4 regions of the Paenibacillus sp. FSL K6-1230 genome follow, and region 2 is predicted to be linked to each of the others. Evidence: a T-box and tRNA genes for the amino acid it is inferred to sense, from the RefSeq annotation. Region 2 holds a T-box; the other regions hold tRNA genes.
The links. The T-box of region 2 lies ahead of leuS (leucine--tRNA ligase). A T-box ahead of a tRNA ligase gene usually reads a tRNA of that ligase, here a tRNA-Leu.

Region 1 (4,206 bases), 2.9 Mb from region 2:
GGAGCATTATAGCCGCCCGATTGTCATGCTGCTGTGGATCATGTGTGAATTAGCCATCGCTGCCATGGATCTGGCAGAAGTCATTGGCTCAGCTATCGCACTCAAGCTGCTGCTTGGTATCCCGATTCTGTACGGAGTTATCATTACCGCCTTCGACGTCATGCTTATTTTGTTGCTCCAGAACAAGGGCTTCCGTTCTCTTGAAATTCTGGTCATTGTGTTGATGGCTACCATTGCCGCGTGCTTCGGAATTGATCTGTTCCTGTCACAGCCTGCTTGGGGTGGAGTACTAAATGGATTCATCCCGAACACAGACATTTTGACTCAATCAGGTATGCTCTATATCGCCATTGGAATCATGGGGGCTACGGTTATGCCCCATAACCTGTATTTACATTCCTCTATCGTGCAGACACGCAACTATGAGCGCTCCAGTGCCGGCAAACGAGAAGCGATTCGATATGCAACACTCGATTCCACGATTGCCCTTACTTTTGCACTATTCATTAATGCAGCGATACTGATTGTCTCGGCAGCTGTCTTCCATGCTCAAGGTATGACGAATGTCGCAGAAATTAGTGACGCGTATTATTTGCTGACACCACTGCTAGGAACAACGATGGCGAGTATCCTCTTTGGTGTTGCACTGCTGGCTTCCGGTCAGAATTCCACGGTTACGGGTACCTTAGCTGGACAGATTGTCATGGAAGGGTTTCTGAATCTGCGTCTTCCTCCATGGTTCCGCCGCTTGGTGACACGATTAATTGCCATTATTCCTGCCGTCATCGTCACTGCGATCGCAGGCGAGCGAGGCACTGAGGAGCTGCTCGTGCTTAGTCAGGTCGTGTTGTCCTTGCAGCTGCCCTTTGCGATCATCCCACTGATTCGCTTCACCAGTGATCGCAGCAAGATGGGCGAATTCGTGAATAGACGCTGGGAGAATATACTAGCCTGGATAATTGCAGCCGTCATTATCACCCTGAATGTCATTCTCGTCTATCAGGTGTTCGCTGGCTAAATAGCTGAGGATCCTTAGGGGGTATGGGAAAGCTTGCTAAAGATTTGTCATGAATTTATGATAGTAACTGAGGAAATTCCACACGGAGAGGAGATTACGATGAGTATTTATGAATATACTGCCACTTCATTAAAAGGAGAGACCGTGGATCTATCCCGGTACCGGGGCAAGGTACTCCTGATTGTCAATACAGCCAGCAAATGCGGCTTCACGCCCCAATTTCAAGGATTACAGGAGCTCTACAACGAGCTTCATGAGCAGGGTCTGGAGGTTCTGGGATTCCCGAGTAATCAATTCGCCAATCAAGAGCCGGGGTCAAGCGATGACATACAGGAGTTTTGTCAGATTAACTATGGAGTCACATTCCCTATGTTTGAGAAAATCAAAGTGAACGGCGATGGAGCTCATCCCCTCTTCAAGCACCTGGCATCCGCGGCCCCCGGTCTACTCGGCTCCAAGGCAGTCAAATGGAACTTCACCAAATTTCTGGTCAGTCGCGACGGGAATGTCATCAAGCGATTTGCGCCAAATACTCCACCAGCTGACATCATACCCGATATCCGGCAGCTACTAGAACAATAGGTCCGACGTGATCGTCACTATTCCTCGATATGAGAGTCTTCCTTCAAGGCAAAAAAAAGAACCCTTGTTCAATGAACAAGGGTTCTTACTTCTGTTGTTAAATCAGGATGCGGTCGAGAGGACTCGAACCTCCACGGGCATACGCCCACTACCCCCTCAAGATAGCGTGTCTGCCATTCCACCACGACCGCATGTATTATTTAATGGCAACAGATTTATTATACTCCTTATTCATGAGTTTGTAAACCTCTAATTCATAATTAAATCATCAATTTACATAAATCCAGCAAGTGAAATGTTTGATCTATGCAACGTCGAATCACAAATGTTACCTTTATGTAATTTATATGTTATAAAATGTAACTTAAAAGGTAGATAAATCACTAAAATATGGCTTTTTATATTGACAAAGTCTTTATATCTATGTAAAAATAAACTCCATAAAGCAAAGGAAGCAATGAAATCTTCACTTAAATGATAGAATACATCACACAAAAATATAAGTGTTGAAAACTTTACTATATAAACAGAGAGTAACATGGATAGCGAGTTGTCAGGTAAATCAAACCTAAGGAGGGAGCCCCCATGAGCAAGAGTAGTCGATTGCTTGATTATGCTCATCTGTTAAACCCTACAACCCCAGCATGCGGCCACTCACAAGCCTATATTCTGTATGCCAGGGTCGCTTCAGGACAGATCAAGACGCTTGAAGAAGTACATGAGTATATGCGGGATCACCTCCTATGTAATCTGGTGAGAACAGATGGGATGGCCATCAAGGGGATCTACACCGCCACCGCACAGCAGGATGGCTGGAAGATTGCGCTGATCGACAAGATGCTCTACTCTCAGCAAAGCGACCACGCCAAGGATGCCAATGCATTATCCTCCTCCAAGCTGATCAAGCTTGCCAAGGCACTATATCCTTGGATCCAATTCGAGGAGTTTGAAGCCTGTCTACATCGTTATAAAGCCGCTGGAACACTTGCCACAGTCCACGCATGGATTAATTTCCAGCTAGAGGTTGATCAGAACGAAGCTGTTACTGGCTATCTGGATGCTGCTGTGAGCTCCTGTATATTTAATGCCGCCAGACGTCTGAACATCGCACCGGACAAGACGCGAGCCACAGCTCGGCAGATGCTGGAGGAGGTTGAATCGGAGTGGAATATCATCAAAGACCTGGACCCTGCTGAATTCCAGCGTCCTGTAGTACCCCATTCCATCTCCACAGCGCACATGCTGCTGCCTATACGGCAGAACGCTCACATGCAGACGAGCTAAAGTAAGCAACATCTACAATGTCGCCCCGGAAAGACCAAATACATCCCCTCATCCCAAAGAACTCCTACCGCTCTTCTCCCCTGCGGCAGGAGTTCTTATCTTTGTATTCCTTTTCATCCAAGGACTTAATAACGTCACCAAAAGTACCTTATCAAAGTAATTTAAGATTGTAAGAACACTTAAACAAGTGTATAATGACGTAAAAGGTTAAATCATGCCTGTTTTACCATGAATTATAGTATAGCGTTCGATCTTGGAAAATCATAAGGGGCGAATCTTCATGAATAATCGAAAACCTGTCACTGCCCTGGGATGGGCTATTAAGCGTAGACTTGCGGAGCTACAGCTTGATCAACAAAGCTTTTGCAAGCAATACGGAATCCCCCCCTCCCGCCTGTCCAATCTGATTCACGGCACAAGAAAAGCGAACCGATATAGGCAGCAGGTTATCGAAATACTAGGCATACATATGTTAGACCAAGACTAAGGGTCATGTCTCGCAACTACAGGTAGGGGAGTGTGAACGATATTGGTCAGAACCAAGGCATTGTCTCTGGAGGATGCCATTCATTCCTTGCGTAGTCAAGTGGTGGCCACTGATAAGCAAGGGATTATTCACGCTGCGAATCAAGCCTGGATCATTGCCGGAATGCACAACGGCAGACCTGCAAATTTTGATTGGGCGGGCCAGGACTACTTCCAGTATCTACACTGGCAGCACAAGGGTGATGATCTGCTACTTCGCAAAGGCTTTCGTGACGTCAGTCAAGGAGATCTCCACTTCCACAGACAGGAATACTTTCGCAGACACTGCGCAGGGAATGATTGGTTCCTGCTTGAAATAACCCCATTCATTGAGCCACATTCCCTGAAGATCAGCGGACTTGTCATTTCCCATACGAATATTACAGACTATAAAAACAGAGAATGCTGGTTGGTGGAGGCCTTAACTGCTATGAGTAGCCATCAGCATGTTCAGGACATGCTGCCTGTCTGCGCTGTGTGCAAATCCATCAAGGACGAAGCGAATCATTGGCTCTCTCTTGAGGATTACCTGTTCAAGCATACTCATGTCGACTGCACACATGACATTTGCCCGAATTGCATTCGCCGACTATATCCCGGTTACTCCTCCATCCTTGATCATCCTTAAAAGATAACAGTCATACAATTAGACAATAACAAAAGCCAGAATGGGGCCTTCAGCTCTCATTCTGGCTTTTGTATATTGATCATCCATTTTATTCATTGGATTTTTGTGAGGACTGAGTATCTTCAACAGTACGTTCTTCGACTTCCTCGTCTTCCATAGTACTCGCCTG
Region 2 (4,206 bases):
ACTTTCTACAGGAATGGATTCAAGCAGCCACAGAAGCAACTGGTGTGGATTCACAGACACTATGCCTACTGGCTGGAGAGATGCTTATCGGTACAGGCAAGCTATTGCAAGAGGAGGGATTCACTCCCGCTGAGCTGCAAGCACGGGTGTCCGTACCTGGCGGCATTACAGCGGAAGCGCTCCGTGTCCTCAGCATGAGTCTGGACAGTGTATTTCCTGAACTGACCCGGACAACTCACACGAAGTATGATGAGGATGTACAGAAGCTTGATGCCCTATTCGGCGACAGCTCCATTAACCAGCAACGATATTGACCAGCTTGGCTGGAACTGCGATGATCTTGCGAATCGTCTTGCCAGCAAGCGCCTCTGTCACGGACTCCAGTGAGAGGGCATGCTCCTCCAGTCCTTTGGCATCCAGCTCCTTGGAGACCGTTGTACGCTGTACAATTTTCCCGTTGATCTGAATGACAATCTCCACCTCGGCGTCAATAGCCCAGGCTGCATCATACTGCGGCCAGGCCACATACGTGATGCTCTCTTGATGCCCCAAGCGCTCCCACAGCTCTTCAGCAATATGCGGAGCCAGCGGGGAGAGTAACTGCAAGAAGTTCTCCATCGCGGCACGAGGCAACGTCTCAGCCTTGTATGCATCATTGATAAAGATCATGAGCTGGCTGATGGCGGTATTGAAGCGCAGATGCTCCATGTCCTCTGTAACCTTCTTCACAGTCTTGTGCCATGTGCGTCTGAACTCATCACTGCCGATTTCGTCAGTAATCTTGTCATTCAGCTCACCAGCGTCAGTAATGAACAGACGCCATACACGAGAAAGGAAACGATGGATTCCCTCTACGCCCTTTTCATTCCAAGGCTTGGTAGCTTCCAATGGACCCATAAACATTTCATATACACGTAATGTATCCGCACCGTAGGCGTTAACAATATCATCAGGGTTAATAACATTTCCACGGGACTTACTCATCTTCTCATTGTTGTCGCCCAGAATCATACCCTGGTTAACGAGCTTATGGAAAGGCTCCTTCGTCTCAACCACACCGATATCATACAGCACCTTATGCCAAAAACGAGCATAGAGCAAATGCAAGACCGCGTGCTCAGCACCGCCAATATACAAGTCAACAGGCAGCCATTCGCGCTGCTTCTCCTTGGAGACAAGCTCCTTATCATTGTGTGGATCAATGTAGCGCAGGTAATACCAACAGCTTCCAGCCCATTGCGGCATCGTGTTGGTCTCACGCCGTGCCTTCATACCCGTCTCTGGGTCAACAGTCTCTACCCATTCCTTCACATTCGCCAGCGGAGATTCTCCCGTTCCCGACGGCTTGATCTGCTCCACATCTGGCAGAACAAGTGGAAGCTGATCCTCAGGGACCGTCTTCATTGATCCATCCTCAAGATGGAGCACAGGAATCGGCTCTCCCCAATAACGTTGACGGCTGAACAGCCAGTCACGCAGACGATAGGTGACCTTGCCAGTTCCTACGCCTTGCTCCTCCAGCCAGGCAATCATGGCTGCAATGGCTTCTTCATTCTTCATGCCATTCAGGAATTCCGAGTTCACATGCTCTCCATCGCCCGCATAGGCTTCCTGAGTGATGTCTCCGCCAGACACGACTTCTACAATATCGAGATTGAACTGCTTAGCGAATTCCCAGTCACGTGTATCGTGTCCAGGCACAGCCATAATTGCCCCAGTACCATAGCCAGCCAGTACATAATCAGCAATCCAGATCGGGAGCTTCTTGCCGTTAACCGGGTTAATAGCATAAGCTCCTGTGAATACACCCGTCTTCTCCTTGGCCAAATCCGTACGTTCCAGATCACTCTTGTGCGCTGCCTTATCCACGTATTGCTGCACCGCATCCTTGTATTCCGTTGTAGTAATTTGCGCCACAAGCTCCTGCTCTGGAGCCAATACGCAATAGCTTGCGCCGAAAAGTGTATCCGGACGAGTAGTAAATACTGTAAGCTGTGCATCATGTCCATCGATAGCAAAGGTAACCTCTGCTCCTGTGGACTTGCCGATCCAGTTACGCTGCATGTCCTTGATGCTCTCGGACCAATCAAGCTCCTCCAGATCCTCCAGCAGTCGCTCAGCATATGCCGTAATCTTCAACATCCACTGACGCATCGGCTTACGAATGACCGGATGACCTCCGCGCTCACTCTTGCCGTCGATAACCTCTTCATTTGCCAACACCGTGCCCAGGGCTGGACACCAGTTCACCGGAACCTCAGCCACATAGGCCAAGCCCCGCTTATAAAGCTGAATAAAGATCCATTGCGTCCATTTGTAATAATCCGGGTCCGTCGTGCTGAACTCACGATCCCAATCATACGAGAAGCCCAGAGACTTAATCTGACGGCGGAAGTTATTGATGTTCTTCACGGTAATGTCCCGTGGATGCTCTCCAGTATCCAGTGCGTGCTGCTCAGCAGGCAGACCGAAGGCATCCCAACCCATAGGGTGAAGTACATTGTAGCCCTTCATCCGCTTGTATCTCGATACTATATCTGTAGCTGTATACCCTTCTGGATGGCCTACATGAAGCCCTGCGCCCGAAGGATACGGGAACATATCCAGTGCGTAGAATTTAGGCTTACCAGCCTCTTCTCCGGTACGGAAGGTATGGTTGTCCTCCCAATAAGTCTGCCATTTCGGTTCAAGCTGCTGTGGCTGATAGCCGTGCTTCGCCTGTGTCGTGTCGCTCATCTTATTTCCTCCTCCAACAATGTACACTTACTCTTGTCGCATGACAGGCCGTACTCACTGAAATTCAGAAGAAATTACGTCTATCGGACGTACTTCCCCTGAAGACAGACCTCATTTAGCGAAAATTTTTCTCGATGATCGAGTGGTTCAGCTCCGCTGGGAACTTTAAATACCCTATCATCTATAAAAAAAACCTCTACATCCCTAGCGTGTTCATCGCTAGGGACGAGAGGTTGAATTCCCGTGGTACCACCCTAGTTAGCGTCCAGCGTGCTTCGCTGTTCGCTCCCTTTACACCTGATAACGGCGGTGCGCCGATACGATTTACTAACTGTGCACAGTGAAAATCTGTGCCTGCGTTGACCGTATATCTCCGAGGTGAGTTCATTCATTACTGACAATCGACTTGCACCATACGCCGACTCTCTGCTATGTCCAGTGTGAATTACTAATCCTCATCATGGATTACCTATGCTATAGTGCTTCACGTTAGACAGCACTAATTTTCGCCTTATTATAGTTGAAAAGTATCCATAAAGTCAATCAATTCGATCACTTTACAGCAACAAAGAACAGACGAGCCGTCTCTTCATCCGGCTGCTTCCATTCGAAATCCGCATACATATGTACTTCGCGAAACCCTGCCTGCAGGAGTGCACTCTTCATCCAATCAGGATCATAGGCACGCTGTAGATGAATCTCCTCGAACCGCTGGTACAGATCCCCGCGCTTGTCGTCCGTTCTGGCAAAAATGCTCAGATGATGCTCAATCTCGCAGGTAGCGTCCTCCAGCTCACAGGTCCATATATAAGAAATGGATTTATCATCCAGCACAAAGGGCTGCTCTTCATCATAACGCCTGAACGTACGGGGATGGTGCACGTCAAAGAGGAAAGTGCCGCCTTCCTTGAGACCAGCATAGGTCCGGGCAAAGGTAGCACGAATATCATCCTCCTGCAGCAGATAGTTCAGGCAATCACAAAAGGATATTACCGTATCAACTGACTCTGGAAGCGTCCAGTCCCGCATATCTTGTTGCAGCCAGCGAATACTCCCTTGCCTGAAGAGACGCTGTCCTTGCGGGGTGTTTTCCATCTTCTGCCGAGCTACGGCGAGCATATCCGAGGACAAGTCAATTCCCGCAACCTCGAAGCCAGAGTGGACCAAGGGAATCGTAATGGCACCCGTACCGCAGCCGAGTTCGGCCACCGTGTGGGGCATTCCAAATCGATCCCAGGCCTCTCTAGCAAAACGAAGCCAGTCCGGATAAGGCATATCCTCCATTAATTCGTCATACACATAGGCAAATTTTCGGTATGAAGCCATATTACACCGCACTTTCTATACCTTCTCCAAGCTGGTTGGCTTGGGGAGCTTCATTTCGTTTCATTGGCATTCATCATACGGAAGGCCCAATCCTCATATCAGCGCCGTCAAGTCCAAATGGTGCTTCAGGATGAACCGCTGATT
Region 3 (4,206 bases), 190 kb from region 2:
AAAGGGACTGAACTGGAGCAGATCGTCACTTCCAAGAACGTGCCCCTGCATGCCGGAAAGCTGGAGAAATTAAAGAGTGACTATGACCAGTTGCCTGTCATGACCTATGATGAAATTGTGAGCATCTCCAATATGCTTTCCCTGCTCTGCAGCTACATTGTGGAGGAGGCGCTGAACAAGCATTTGCTGGTCGAAATGTTTGAGAAAGCCTCAGGGAATCAGGAGTCGTTGAACCTGTCCACCATTCTGCCCGGCTACTCCATTCGCAATATCGAATCCATTAAAAAAGAGATGACCAATGCGATTGCAGATGCCTATCTCAAAAACAGCCCGAGCGATACCGACATCACGAGCCCGGTGCTACAGCCTGCTTTTGAATACATACACAGTCACAAGAGTGAACAGATTACGCTCAAACAAATGGCCGAGCTGTGTCACCTGAGTCCAAGCTATTTCAGCAGGTTGTTCGCTAAGGAGACTGGCGAGAACTTCACAACTTATCTGGCAAGGCTGAAGATCAAGTGGGCCAAGCAATTGCTAGAGGTCACCGACATGCCCGTCGCACAGATCAGTGATGAGCTGGGATTCAATGAATCAGGTTATTTTATCAAAATCTTCAAAAAGTTCGAGGAGATCACGCCTGCCCTCTATCGCAAGTACATTCAGGAGAAATCTGTTCGGTAGGGGTCTACAGTCTTTCCCCAAAAAAAGCAGTGGCCCACGTTCCCCCTGCTCTATATGCGAATACTAGTACTTTTATCAACAAAAGAGCTCCACCGGCATTAGCTGGTGAAGCCCTAGAAAGCACAGTAGCTCTATGACAGGATTTATATTAATACTCACTTACCTCAAAGGTCAGCACACGATCATACAAAATGTAATCCTTACGACTGCTGAATGGACCTTTGTTATTATCATGCTTATTGATGGCGTAGGAGGCTTTTCCTGATCCGGCCTGCTTTGCTTCGTACCAGGCAATGAAGTCGTTTACTTCTTTCATGCTCAGATCGAATTCCTTCTCCAGCCCAGTCGTCATTGTGACTACCAAGATAGCTCGGTTGCCGGATGGTTGTTCTGGCACTGTTGGTTCCTCAGTTCCAGGTTCCTCTGGATTCGTTGGTTCCCCTGTTCCTGGTTGCTCAGTTCCTGGCTCTCCCGGTGTTGTCGGTTCCTCAGCTTCTGAATCTTCTGGGGTTGCTGAGGCTTCATTAGAAGGAAGAAATTCCACTCCATTCACAATTGGAATGACGTTAAAGTAATATGTTATCCCATTCGTTAGCTCTGGGATAACAAGACCCTCAAATTTGTCCTTCGTTACTGTCAGCGTTTCGGTATACTTTCCAGGTTCTGTACCATAGCGTACCGTATAAGAATCGGCCTCGGGAACCTGATCCCATGTCAGTGTTGCCTGACGATCACCGCCAGAAGCAGTCAATGTAGTTGGATTTTCAACAGGAATATTATATACGTCCCATTCCAAGACTTTTAGGGTTGGGTTGGTCTTTACCGAGTTCCATACCACCATTTTCTTTACGCCTTCTATAGATTTGGCAAAAGGATAAATTCCATTATCCCCTGAAATGGTCTGCCTGAATCTGGTGATTTCTTTGTTTGCGGAATCATAAAATATAAAAGTTAAAGTATATTTGTTATAGTTTTCTATATATAGTTTATATGCAGTAATATCAACCGGAGTAGAAAACTGATAGATCAAAAAATCATTCACAGTCCGGCTTTCGATTTCAGAACGCAAATTAAAAAAGGTTGAGAAATCATTATCCGTAACAGTACTCGTTTTTCCTATGGGGTTAGTCGGATGGCTTCCTGTCTGAATAACCTGACCTCTTAGCATCCCAACAGGCTCAGCGCCTGCCGTAGCAGGAAAGAATGCCAGAAACAACGATACTGTACACATCAATGACACGAGACTTTTATACATTGTATTCCCCTCTTCACATGGTATATGAATGTATGATAGACAAGTTCTGAATTACTGTCTAAACATATACTTGCTGATCTATAAAAATATACTGTAATTTTGCATATTTGTTTATAATGGTTTTCAAACGAACGCACAAAAACTCTGACAGCGTTAGCCGTCAGAGCTCTTAAGGTCACTTCTAAATATCTCCTGTAATCCTCCAAACGCCTCTTTTTCTTATTCTTCGTCCTCGTCGACTTCGTCATGCACCTCAGGTGATCACAGACACTAATGCTTATGTTAACAAAAAGCTTAGTCATAAAACGAAAGCTCATCTTGACGTCTTCGATCCAAAAATTCGTCCCCAATCCGTCCCCAACGGTAAAAAAGTGCTTGTTCCCAGTGTTGTAGGTTTCCGACTAAAAAAAGAAAGAATCCCTTGAACTTCAAGGGATTCTTTCGATAAAATATGATGCCGAGGACGGGGGTCGAACCCGTACGGTAGTCACCTACCGCAGGATTTTAAGTCCTGTGCGTCTGCCAATTCCGCCACCCCGGCATAAAATCATATATGCTTCCGCTTATATCCAAAGCAATAATTGGAAGGCTTTTAATTCATATCCGTTTTTCGGTCACCAACATATCTTACGATAATTTAGAGATGTTTGCAAGTGTTTTTTCAGTCCTTTGAAAAATCCTGTATTTGCGGAGACCCTGAGACATTTATCCAACAACAAATTCAAACTTCACACAAAAAACAACCACGCATATCCTGTTACGCTTAAACACACAATAATGCTGTCTTTCATTCTGATCTGTGAGGAGTGTTATGTATGCGTGAAGGGTTAGTTCCAACCGTTCTTGGTACCGTTGTGTCTGCCTCGGGAGCCGTACTGCTTGCAAGCAAGTACAAGCTCGCCGCCACTGGCATTCTTGGATTTGGTCTGGCCCATTTGGTGCTGGGCACCATCGATTTGGTTGAACACCGAGTTGAACACAGATAAGCACGAAAGACCTGGCCGGAGAGGTACAACTTCTCCGGCTTCATTTTGATTCAAGATCAAGAATGGGGTTAATAGCATCATATAGCGAATCGTGAAGTCAGCGAAAAATTACTTCATGTTGTCTCACTTATTACTTGTCCCCAATACAGGCTCAAGTGTTGGCTCACTTACAATATCACTTGAATCACAAACAGTTCTTTTCGAAGAAACGAGGTGTATCTAGATGAGCAAAGCTTCTGATCATGAGAATGACAAGCCATTGGAGGAGCGAGCTCCAGGCTTCAATGAGCTCCCTGATGTAGACCCCAGCCGTCCAGCAGCAACCGATATGATTGACGAAGCCGTCAACAAGGGAATGGAGAAGCTCGCAGAGGATTTTAGTGGCAAGCACACCCAGCATGAAGCTGAGGAGGAATAATGCCCCCTTAGGCTTACTTATCAACCAGAATGGGTCTCGGTTGCTACATGGCGCCACAAGCGCGTACAGGCATCTACAGGCTTTATAGGAGTTTATAGGCAGGCACAACGGATATACCAGCCTAGCCCTCTTTTAGACAGCAAAACACCGCCACAGACATTTGAAGTGCACCCCTTAGAATAGACATTGGAAAAACCCCTTGGTTTAACCGATGAATTTCTAGGGGGTGCATTTTTAATGGCTATTAAAGGTCAAAAGTTTAAGACGTATTCCGAGGAACTCAAGGTGGAGGCAATTCGCCTGCACGTAGAGGAAAAGTGGACGTATCGGCAGATCAACGAGGAAGGCGGAAAGAATATTTAGATCAGGAGCGATATGTTCAGCAGTTGAAACGGGAGAATACGATGCTAAAAAAGTGTTTGGAAATCTGGATGCGGGAGGGAAAGAACAGCGCTTCAAGCTCATTGAGCAAGCAGCGGACATCGGCCAAGTAGCTGAATACTGCCAACTCCTTGGCGTCTCTAGAAGTGGTTACTACGCATATTTGAAGCGGAAGAACAACGACCCAGACGCCGGTGCTAAACGACTCATCCGCACGGTGTATAAACGCTACGAAGGAAGGTATGGCTACCGGCAGATCCAGCTGTTCTTGTGGCAGGATGAAGGTGTATGGATGAATCACAAGAAGGTGCTGCGCCTTATGCAAAAGCTCGGTCTTCAAGCCAGCATTCGCCGGAAACGTCGATTTAATATGACATACCAGGCTGCCGAGCGTGTAGCTGATAATCTGCTTAAGCGAAATTTCACAGCCGAAAAACCAAGCCAGAAATGGGTGACGGATGTGACTCAATACCGGGTAGGCG
Region 4 (4,206 bases), 2.3 Mb from region 2:
TTTGGAATTTGAGTGGAAGGAACACTTTACACCTCATCAGGTTGATTATGTAGAGCAACGTGTGTTGTCTGCAAAGGTACTTGACTTCTGGTACGAGAAGAACGATAGCAAAGAACACGCTAACGCTGATCATTCGGGATGAATTTGTTGCTCAGTCGGCATTCCATATAGCATGCATCGTTTCTACGAGCGATGTACATGAACCACCGAGACCTAAATGATCCCATTTAGGTCTCTTTCAGGTCTTTGCAGGTTATTCGTAACATAGAGAACACCGTTAGGGCTGGTGCGGTCTCTATTACGCAGTAAAGGGAGGGAAGAATGTGATTAGTGAAGAAGAACTGGATGCACTGCGGGTCGCAGGTAGTAAGGTGCGAGTCATCCGTGATGGGGTCAAAGCCAACGATGTAGTTGGTACCGTACTGGCATGGGACGATCAGGATATCCTGATTCGGAGGCCGAATCGGAATGTGGCACGTGTACCGAGAACATATACTGTGCAGTTGTTCAGTGAGCCCCGCCCCGAGATGTTCGAGCAAAATCAAGGGGAGTCATAGATCCTACACAGTTGGTCAGATCTCAAGAACCCGCATCTCACCAATGGAGTACAGGAAAGTCCCATATACGCTGTATATAGGCTCGGCATATTTGTGACTGTATGGGGATAACCTAAGACAGCCACAAGAATAACGAGAGGATGTGCAGCACGGTGAAGGTGATGGAGGAGAAGGTCCACGCATATAAAGATCAGATCAGTGAGCTGGCACACAGTCTGCCAGAGGTCGTCAATGCTTACCACCAATTCACTGGTGAGTGCTTCGCGAGTGGTGCATTGGATGCAAAGACCAAGCAACTGATCGCGTTAGGCATCGGTATGTTCGCTAATAATGAGGTATGTACCTTCTATCATGTGAATGAGGCACGCTCCAAGGGAGCTAGCGAACAGGAAATTATGGAAACGATTGCTGTCGCAGGTGCGGTTGGCGGCGGACATGCCATGAGTCAAGGGGCGCTTAGAGTGCAGCAAGCGATTAAGCAGTAATGTGAATTGTAGAATTAAGCAGTGAATGACAATCGTAGTCTATATAATGAATAAGAGCTGGTGTTGCCAGCTCTTATTGTCGTTTGTATGTGCTTGGTGATAATTCCCTATATCGATCCACCTACTTGTGACAAATACAAAATAGCTGCAGTACTCTTACTGTACAAAGAAGAGCACTGCAGTCCTTGAGGACAGCCTTGTCATGCCTGGGCAGCAGCAGGTCGCTTCCAGGAGCTGGCTGAATAAGAAGGCTGCTTGACGAGACGCTTGCGGCGTCCCGTAAAGGATTCGGATTGGACAGGGGGTGCCGGACTTAGAGGACTCGTTCCCGTGAAGGATGAGGTGGTGGGAAGCGAAGTGCTCAGACCTAGATAAGCCCGCATTCGCTCATACATCTCCATACGGAATTCCGACATGGGGATGCTAAGCTCGTGCTGCTCTCCATGTGCTTCATAGGCGGCCCTAATCAGTCGCTCATCCTGGTGAATCTCCAGCACGGCAATGGAACGCTTCCTGAATTCATGCTTCACTTCGGACATTAAAATGCCAGTCCGGTCAGCTCCAGCGTGTACTAATTCTACATACAAGCCGGGTGTCTTAAGTAGTCCGCTTTCTTCCAATATATGACTGTCTCGTTCAAATACCTTTTGGATAAAGAGAAGAAACAGATAGCTTCGAACTAATGATAATTCTTCCTGTGTAACGACTGTCATAGCAAGTCACCACCTTGGGAATAATTGTGTGAGTGTTCCTGTCAGGGAACTTATGTTCTTATTTTAACTCGTTCATATGCATAAAATCAAGTCTCAATGCATAAAAGGCATGAAAATTTCTGGGTATGTGCTAGAGATCTGGGTTATGTGTTAGAGATTCGCAGGGAATTCGTAATTTTTAAAATATGTATTGACTCAATTTGTACTGCATGTTATGATCTATCTTGTCGCTGCAATAGCAGTCTGATACGCGGTCGTGGCGGAATTGGCAGACGCGCACGGTTCAGGTCCGTGTGGGCTAACCCCCCGTGGAGGTTCGAGTCCTCTCGACCGCATCAATCAAGAAGCACTTGAATTGATCCTTTAGGATCATTCAAGTGCTTCTTTGTGCTTCATTGCAATCCAAGCAGTGTTAACAGGAATTGTGGAGGGTTGTTCATTTCAATTGACTATATCGACTATCAAATTCCGCTACTGAATCGGGGTTTGTGAAAATGTATGGCGATGCAGGCTCCTCAATCATGCGGATCTGTGCTGCCTGAATGCTGAGGGTATCCTTGCCGTTCATGGATGTGGTCTTAATAGCCCCCTCAATTTCTACCCACGTATCCTCGGGGAAGACGGCGGCATTGTCCCCTTCGACCAGTACGCCGAACGGCATGGCATCAGCAGGACAGCACATCATGAGAAAGCGGCTGATCACGAATGTATTCGATCCCATGCCCTCTTCCCGATAGACGAAGCCCTTCAGCGAGATGGGTCTATCCTGAAATTCTTCCTTATACATATCTATAGCACCGATCGTCTCCGAGAAAATGGAGGATTCAACATCAATCACTGGTAAAGTATAGAGTCGCTTAGCTAATTCAGCGAATTCTATGGAGTATTTATCCTTCGCTACGAACAATTTGTCCAGATTCTGTTGTCTAGCTACTGGGTTCAGGCTCTGTTGCTGCCCGGGGACGTCTGGAGCAGTTGGAACAATTGGATCTGATGAACCACTCTCTCGTTGGAGTGTATCCAGAAGTTCCGGAGCTGGGACGGAGTACAGCATTCCTTTTTTCACAACCATGCCGCTGCCTAGTGCTTGATCAGGCAAGAGCAATCCGAATAATAGTGGGACTACAAATAGACCATAGACGTTCACGTTCCTGAATAATCCTGTTGGCATTGGGTGCTCACAGTCACAAATTTTCTCCCTGCCTCCCGTGAGGGTATGCCACAGCATTCCGATAGCAATGAACCATAGCGGCACAGGACAAAGCAGTAACAGCTTTTGCATATTTGGAGCCAGATAATAGTGTAAGGCTTGGGTCTCATTCAGGTGCGTAATGTAGCAGGCTAGAGCAATCAGCAGGAGTGACCGGCTGAAATAGTGGATGCGGACTTTGGCATGAAGGGCCATACGAGCTTCTCCTTTCCTAAGTGTGCATATCGTTCTTATACAGGCAGTGTTAGACGAGAATATCGATAGCCATCGACCCCAGAAGTATCAAGATCAGGAGCAGGAGACTAAGAACAGCCACAAATCGGAGCTTGAACGTGGCCAGCAGCATCAGCAGGCTTTTGAAGTCCAGCATGGGTCCAAGTACGAGAAAAGAAACGAGCGGTCCAATAGTAAAAGAGTGCGTAAAAGCGGATGCCACAAATGCATCAGAGGTAGAGCAAAGTGACAGTATGAAGGCGAATCCCATCATGAACAAATATGAGGAGAGCGAGCCACTCCCCAGATCTAATAGCTCATCACGTGGAATGAAGGCTTGAATACACGCAGTGACGAAGGCGCCCAGTACCAAATATTTGCCCATCTCCATCAATTCATTGCCCGCATGCACGAAGAAGCTGTCCCATGTTCTAGAGTGCTCATGAGAGCTCTCTGATCCGGTCTGTGCATGAAATCGTTGCAAGGATTGCTTCAGGGGGTTGCCAGAATACAGTAAGTAGATGATAAGGCCTATAGAGACCGAGACCGCCAGTGCCAGTCCCATTCGGCCCCATACCACTTCAGGATGTGCGCGAAATGCCATGAGAGTGGCCATAAACACGACAGGATTCAGAATCGGACCGCTCAGTATGAAGGTCACCGCCATGTAGGCAGGCATCCCTTTCAGCATCAATCTGCGTACGACAGGAATCATGCCACACTCGCATATGGGGAGAATGACTCCAAGCAAGGATGCGAGCAGCACGCCAATCACTGGATTTTTGGGCTGCAGGCGGCGAATCCACTGCTCTTTCACAAAGATCTGAAGCAGTGACGACAGAAGCACTCCTAATAATATGAAGGGCAGCGCCTCTAGAAAAATCCCGATAAAAATGGTCTTGATATGCTGTAGCTGCGGATGTACGAGAAGATTACTGTCGTGAGACCAGACGGTCAGAGCAGGAATCAGAAATATCATGACGAAAAAGAAGGGGAGCGTCTTATACACCGTTGAAGCATTCATGCAG

Region 1: it has a tRNA-Leu gene. The T-box ahead of leuS (leucine--tRNA ligase) is inferred to sense a tRNA for this amino acid. The anticodon was not compared.
Region 3: it has a tRNA-Leu gene. The T-box ahead of leuS (leucine--tRNA ligase) is inferred to sense a tRNA for this amino acid. The anticodon was not compared.
Region 4: it has a tRNA-Leu gene. The T-box ahead of leuS (leucine--tRNA ligase) is inferred to sense a tRNA for this amino acid. The anticodon was not compared.

Annotation. Positions count from the first base shown of each region.
Region 1 is NZ_JBBOCK010000001.1:1,292,266-1,296,471, reverse strand. It holds gene MKX74_RS05645 (Nramp family divalent metal transporter) at 1-1,018, shown strand, start outside; gene MKX74_RS05640 (glutathione peroxidase) at 1,118-1,600, shown strand; tRNA gene MKX74_RS05635 (tRNA-Leu) at 1,709-1,791, opposite strand; gene MKX74_RS05630 (urease accessory UreF family protein) at 2,186-2,884, shown strand; gene MKX74_RS05625 (hypothetical protein) at 3,165-3,371, shown strand; gene MKX74_RS05620 (hypothetical protein) at 3,414-4,037, shown strand; gene MKX74_RS05615 (helix-turn-helix domain-containing protein) at 4,126-4,206, opposite strand, start outside.
Region 2 is NZ_JBBOCK010000001.1:4,186,839-4,191,044, forward strand. It holds gene comER (late competence protein ComER) at 1-314, shown strand, start outside; gene leuS (leucine--tRNA ligase) at 295-2,736, opposite strand; T-box leader at 2,955-3,207, opposite strand; gene MKX74_RS18450 (class I SAM-dependent DNA methyltransferase) at 3,289-4,062, opposite strand.
Region 3 is NZ_JBBOCK010000001.1:4,001,546-4,005,751, forward strand. It holds gene MKX74_RS17635 (PocR ligand-binding domain-containing protein) at 1-684, shown strand, start outside; gene MKX74_RS17640 (hypothetical protein) at 833-1,939, opposite strand; tRNA gene MKX74_RS17645 (tRNA-Leu) at 2,395-2,480, opposite strand; gene MKX74_RS17650 (hypothetical protein) at 2,755-2,925, shown strand; gene MKX74_RS17655 (hypothetical protein) at 3,149-3,343, shown strand; gene MKX74_RS17660 (hypothetical protein) at 3,581-3,706, shown strand; gene MKX74_RS17665 (IS3 family transposase) at 3,759-4,206, shown strand, end outside.
Region 4 is NZ_JBBOCK010000001.1:1,859,830-1,864,035, forward strand. It holds gene MKX74_RS08205 (hypothetical protein) at 1-142, shown strand, start outside; gene MKX74_RS08210 (hypothetical protein) at 324-557, shown strand; gene MKX74_RS08215 (carboxymuconolactone decarboxylase family protein) at 710-1,042, shown strand; gene MKX74_RS08220 (hypothetical protein) at 1,243-1,755, opposite strand; tRNA gene MKX74_RS08225 (tRNA-Leu) at 2,006-2,090, shown strand; gene MKX74_RS08230 (TIGR03943 family putative permease subunit) at 2,192-3,160, opposite strand; gene MKX74_RS08235 (permease) at 3,210-4,202, opposite strand.